2 linked regions of the Prochlorococcus marinus XMU1408 genome follow. The protein of the gene in region 1 binds, or shares a complex with, the protein of each later gene. Links are inferred from orthologs where the notes say so. Each region holds a gene or a part of one and is shown on either strand. Other genes may lie near its edges.

What was found. Proteins that work in one complex are often made in the same cells at the same time.
Region 2: the proteins of lpdA (region 1) and DNJ73_RS02190 are in contact, whole or in part, in a crystal structure (PDB 1EBD), measured with the Geobacillus stearothermophilus proteins. The link is inferred for Prochlorococcus marinus XMU1408 from one-to-one orthologs. Residues at the interface, in WP_049624544.1 of Geobacillus stearothermophilus: Pro340, Ser341, Asp344, Tyr345, Arg403, Asp406, Val408, Glu431, Ala432, Gly433, Asp438; in WP_033016211.1 of Geobacillus stearothermophilus: Ile130, Ala131, Met132, Pro133, Arg136, Arg140, Glu141, Asn155, Arg157.

Annotation. Positions count from the first base shown.
Region 1 is NZ_QJUE01000005.1:151,590-154,594, forward strand. What follows is about bases 2-3,000. They hold lpdA (dihydrolipoyl dehydrogenase), read right to left. Parts: upstream 2,223-3,000; coding sequence 780-2,222; downstream 2-779. Other genes in these bases: trpC (indole-3-glycerol phosphate synthase TrpC), read right to left, coding at 2-737; DNJ73_RS07220 (TrmH family RNA methyltransferase), read right to left, coding at 2,219-3,000. Also shown: more of trpC, read right to left, coding at 1-1; more of DNJ73_RS07220, read right to left, coding at 3,001-3,005. UniProt on the Escherichia coli protein: Lipoamide dehydrogenase is a component of the glycine cleavage system as well as of the alpha-ketoacid dehydrogenase complexes.
Region 2 is NZ_QJUE01000002.1:127,465-130,321, forward strand. Bases 1-2,851 are described here. They hold DNJ73_RS02190 (dihydrolipoamide acetyltransferase family protein), read left to right. Parts: upstream 1-672; coding sequence 673-2,031; downstream 2,032-2,851. Other genes in these bases: DNJ73_RS02185 (YlqD family protein), read left to right, coding at 38-481; queA (tRNA preQ1(34) S-adenosylmethionine ribosyltransferase-isomerase QueA), read left to right, coding at 2,085-2,851. Also shown: more of queA, read left to right, coding at 2,852-2,857.

The DNA.
Region 1 (3,005 bases):
GAATTTTCTTTAATTTGGTTAGCATAATTCTTAGCCAATTTCTTTGTAACTTCAAGATCGGTTTTAAAACTCTTTAAATTTCTATTATTAATACCTATTAAATTAAATAAATTAATATTTAGTACCCTTTCAAGTTCTTCTGAGTTATGAACCTCTACTAATATCGTCAGTCCCAAATGTTCAGCGACCTTAGATAAGTACTTTAAATCAGAATCAGTCAGGATTGCAGCTATTAAAAGTGCAGCATCAGCTCCAGCAGCTCTTGCTTGGTAAAGCTGATAGGGATAAAGAATAAAATCCTTACAGAGGATTGGGATTGCGATTTCTTTTCTAACTTCAACTAATACATCAAAACCACCTTGAAAAAATTTTTTATCTGTTAAGACTGATATACAGTTAGCACCTCCATCTTGATACATTTTACCTATTGTTCTCGCGTCAAAGTCCTCCCTTATTATCCCTCTACTTGGACTAGCTTTTTTTATTTCTGAGATTAGTGCTGGTTTTGAATTACTATTTCTTAATGCGTCTATAAAATTTTTTGTTTTGGGTAAATCCTTGATCTTTTTCTTTAAATCTTCAAGCGAAACTTTTTTTCTTGCAATCTCAACTTCTAAATGTTTTTCCCAAACAATTTCCTCCAAAATATTTTTAGGTTTTGAATCTGGATGAGGTATTGCATACTCTAAATTAGCTACTTTTATACTTGGGTTAGGAGGTCTTCTTCTGATTTTCATAATTTAAATAAGTGATGATCTATAAAAATAAAATTTGATTTACTACTTCTTGATTTGTAAAGCAGCCTGTTTATAAGCAACCTCCACAACTTCGCTTAACGTTGGATGCGTATGAACTTCTTTTGCTAAGTCATTGACTAGTTGCCTTCTAGAAATTGCATTAGAAACCTCTTGTATAAGATCAGCCGCATGTAATCCATAGATATGAGCCCCAAGGACCTCTCCCGTCTGTTTATTAAAAATCAACTTCATAATTCCATCACTTTCTAATTCAGCCAAAGCCTTAGAGTTTGCTTTAAAATAACTTCTAACAATTCCAAGTTCAAAGCCTTCGTTTTTCGCTATATCTTTTGCTTCTTCTTCCGAAAGTCCAACGGAACTTATCTCAGGATGAGTAAAAGTCGCTGCAGGAATACTTCTGTAATCAATTTCTATTGCTTTTCCTAAAATATTTTCTACAGCAATACTCCCTTGAGCTGCAGCAGTATGAGCCAACATCAACTTACCCGTAACATCTCCGACTGCCCAAAGATTAGAAATTGGTTTTTCATTTACCAATACTCTCATCTGATCATCAATTGGAATAAAACCTCTCGTCGTTTCAACTCCAACGGATTGTAGATTTAGATTTTTAGTCGACGGTACTCGGCCTGTTGCGACCAGAACAGCATCAACTTGTAACTCCTCAATCACTTCTCGAGTCTTTGCATCTGTAAGCTCGACCTCGACTGGACAACCTGGTTTGACTTTAGTAGCGAATACTCCAGCTCGAGTTTCAATATCTCTTTTATCAATTAGGTTTCTTGAAGCAATTTTTGTGATATCAGGATCAAAAGTAGGCATTACTTTATCAAGAGCTTCAATCATGGTTACTTCACAACCTAAAGCTGTATAAATATCAGCGAATTCCAAGCCTATATAGCCACTACCAATTATGGCAATCCATCTTGGCAACCACTCTAAATTAATAGCCTCATCACTTGTGAAAACAGTTCGTCCATCAATTTCAATTCCAGGCGGTACAAAAGGATCTGAGCCTGTAGCCAAGATAATATCTCTGGTAGAGAAGATTCTGTCAACTCCATTTGTTTCTCTTAAGCCGACCTTTTGATTGCCTTCTAAACGCCCTTCTCCTCTAAGTATCTCAACTCCCGATCTTTCCAATGTTTTGGTTAGATTTTTTCGAATTGTCTCAACTAAGTTTTTTGCATGTTCGGCAATTTTTTTACGTTCAAATCTAACTGGAGCGGAATGTATACCAAATTCAGCAAGATGAGGAACATTTGCAAGCTCACGAACTTTACCACTGGCTGCTAGTAATGCTTTAGAGGGGACACAGCCTCTGTTGACACAGGTCCCACCCATATCTCTTGATTCGATAATCGCCACTTTCAAGCCAGCCTCTGCTGCATGTTTAGCAGCATCAAAACCTCCATATCCTGCTCCAACAACAATTAAGTCAAAGTCAAAAGAAATTTCACTCACGGTTTTTTTTGGATACCCTTAACCATTTTTACTCTTTGTCGCTCCAACAAGAGAGGAACTGCAGCAGATGCCACATTTAGTGAATCAACTAATGAGCTATGAGGCAACGTAACAAAGTCTGAACAACAGGCTTCGATTGAAGAATGAACACCTGAGCCTTCATTCCCAAGAACCAATACAGTAGGGAGATCCCAGTCTAATTCCCAATAAGGTTTCACTTTCTTATCAGTAATTTTATTCGGCGAAATTGTTCCTACTACTTGGTAATTATCATTAATTGCAATATTGAGTTTTGAAACAAGAATTTCAGTACTTGAAGAAGATGAATTTCCAATCCGTTCAAAAGGTAAATGAAGAACTGAGCCAGCTGAAGATCTTAAAACCTTTTGATTTAGGGGATCTGCTCCAGAAGCTAACCAAATAACTTCATATTCAGCAGCAAGGGCCGATCGGAATAAATTTCCCAAATTGCCAGGATCTTGAATCCTATCTAAAGCTAAAATGTGTTTTGGGGCTTTTACCGGTTTTGGCAACCCTGACATTGTGAATATCGATGCGACACCATCAGGCGTCACTGTTGACAAAGATGCTTCTAAAACATTTGTGGTTACTAGGGTTAATAAAGATTTTGAAGCTATTTTTTTTAAAACTTCCTCATGCTCATCACACCATTTAGGAGTTGCAATAACTTCTTTTGGCAAAAAATTTGTTTTCAAAGCCTCTTCTAACAAATGAGACCCCTCAAGCAAAAGAGAAGAATGCTCTTCACGTCCACTTTTTTTC
Region 2 (2,857 bases), on another replicon or contig:
CTCTTTTACTGAGAGCCTAGGAGTTGATTCATAGTATATCGATCAGGTGAATTCGATTTCAATAAAACGTTCAATAACTGTTAAAGCAGTTGTAACCCCATCATGGAAAGAGGAAGCTGAGCGAGAATTGAGTAATGCAATATCAACAATAGATAATCAACTTGGTGAACTAGAAAAAGAAGGACAACAAATCATTGATGGCATAAGAAGTCAAAGTTCAAATCCGCTTGATCCACGAGTTCAAGAACAAATAGCTCAAGTTCAGAATCAAGTTGCATCAAAGAGATCAGAATTTGAAGAACAAAAAAGAAATCTTCTTTTACAGCAATCTCAAGTTCGCGACCTAGAGATGGAACAGATAGTTGAGCAAGGGCAAATAGACAGTTTTTGTGATTTAAAAGTTGGTGATAACTTAGTAAGTAAAATGGGTGTCAGTATTTTGGTTAGAGATGGCATTGTAGAAGCAATTGATCAGGACTGATGTTTGGTCGCTCTACAATTAATTAACAAAAAATTTTTGATATTAAGAAGAAATCCACATAAAAAAATCTATCGTTGTAAGGACACTCATGTAGAACTAACATTGGTATGTATTGATACTTGCCAAGCTTCTGGATAGAAAATTTTGAAGCTTTGCCACAAACTCTCTCTATAAGGAAATAGGAACAAATTATGGCCACTCATGACATCTTCATGCCTGCTTTAAGTTCAACAATGACTGAGGGCAAGATAGTGGAGTGGCTAAAAAATCCTGGTGACAAAGTTGAGAGAGGTGAATCTGTTTTGGTCGTTGAGTCAGATAAGGCAGATATGGATGTTGAGTCTTTCCATGATGGCTTTCTTGCATCGATTGTTATGCCCGCTGGGAGCTCTGCTCCTGTTGGAGAGACCATTGGACTAATTGTTGAGACAGCAGATGAAATCGCCGAGGCTCAAGCTAATACACCTTCTGCGCCTCCTCAAGTAGCTAGTCAAGAGAAAGAGAGTTCATCTCCTCAGAGTAAAGAAAAACAAGTCTCTATTGACTCTTCCAAAACAGTAGTTAGACAGACGCCTACTGTACAAGAAACTTCTTTAAATCATCCTCAATTTTTAAACGATGGTAGAGTTGTTGCGTCTCCAAGAGCTAAAAAACTTGCTTCTCAAATGGGAGTTGATTTAGCGACTGTAAGGGGATCAGGTCCTCATGGACGTATACAAGCTGAGGATGTTCTAAGTGCAAAAGGTCAACCTATAAGTGTTCCTTGGATTGCTGAAAGTAACGCTCCAGCACAAGTTGTTTCTGATACACCACGCATAGAAAAGAAAACTGTTGACTCTGATAAGCCACCTGCTCCAGGAAAAAGTTTTGGATCTATGGGGGAAACAATTGCATTTAATACCCTTCAACAAGCTGTAAATAGGAATATGGAGCAAAGTTTAAATACTCCTTGCTTCCGAGTCGGATATTCAATTCTTACGGATGAATTGGATTCCTTTTACAAACAAGTTAAACCTAATGGAGTAACTATGACTGCTTTACTTGCTAAAGCAGTTGGATTGACTCTTGCTAGACACCCTCAGGTAAATGCAGCTTTTAGTTCTGAGGGAATTGCCTACCCTTCACAAATAAATGTTGCCGTAGCAGTAGCAATGGAGGATGGTGGACTGATAACTCCAGTGTTGCAAAATGCAGAAGAGACTAGTCTTGCTGATTTATCTCTGCAATGGGCTGATCTTGTTAAGCGTGCGAGGAATAAGCAATTGGAACCTCATGAATATAGCAGCGGTACATTTACACTCTCTAATTTAGGTATGTTTGGTGTTGATCGATTTGATGCAATTCTACCCCCAGGTACAGGAGCTATTTTAGCTGTGGGAGCATCTTTGCCCAAAGTTGTTGCTTCTAAGGATGGTTCGATTTCAATTAAAAAACAGATGCAAGTAAATCTCACCGCTGATCACAGAGTGATCTATGGGGCCGATGGAGCACTATTCCTAAAAGACTTAGCTTATCTAATTGAAAAAAATCCTTATAGCCTTTCATCTTGAGACTTAACTAGTCGAACCAAAAGGGATTTCTTCTTACTTTAACCTGATTGAATGTGTTAGATCAAAACGATAATCTTTTAAGTTCATACAATTATGATTTGCCCAACGATTTCATTGCTCAATCACCTATTGAGCCTAGACATGATGCGAAATTAATGATTGTCAATGATGGACTAGATGATGCTTTAAATCTTATGCATGGAAAGATATGGGACTTGAAAAATATATTGAGGATTGGCGACCTTTTAGTTGTTAATAATACTCGTGTTCTGAAGGCAAAATTAAAAATTAGATTTTCCGGAGGAGGTCAAGGTGAATTATTGCTCATGGAGCCGAGAGACAATGGCCAATGGCTTTGTTTGGGGCGTCCAGCTAGACGGATGAGAAGCGGTGATCAATTATGGCTAAATACGTCTCTAGATAATTCTTTATGTTTACAGGTTATTGATAAAGATGAGAGTACAGGCGGGAGAATTATTCAATTCCCTAGTGAGTTTTCAAGCAGGTCGCAAATGGCAGACTTACTTGATTTGTGTGGCGAAGTCCCATTACCCCCATACATAGATAAGGATAAAAGTAATTCTCATGAAGAGAAATATCAGACTCGATTTGCTTCGAAGCCAGGTGCTATTGCTGCTCCAACAGCCGGTTTACATCTAAGTGATGAACTCATAGAAGTTTTAAAACTTAGGGGTATTAAAATTGCGCAAATTACTTTGCATGTAGGTCTTGGAACTTTTAGGCCATTAGAAAAAGAAGATCTAACTCAGCTTCATTTACATAGTGAATGGGTAGAGGTTAATGAAAAGGCTGTTAAAGCGATAAT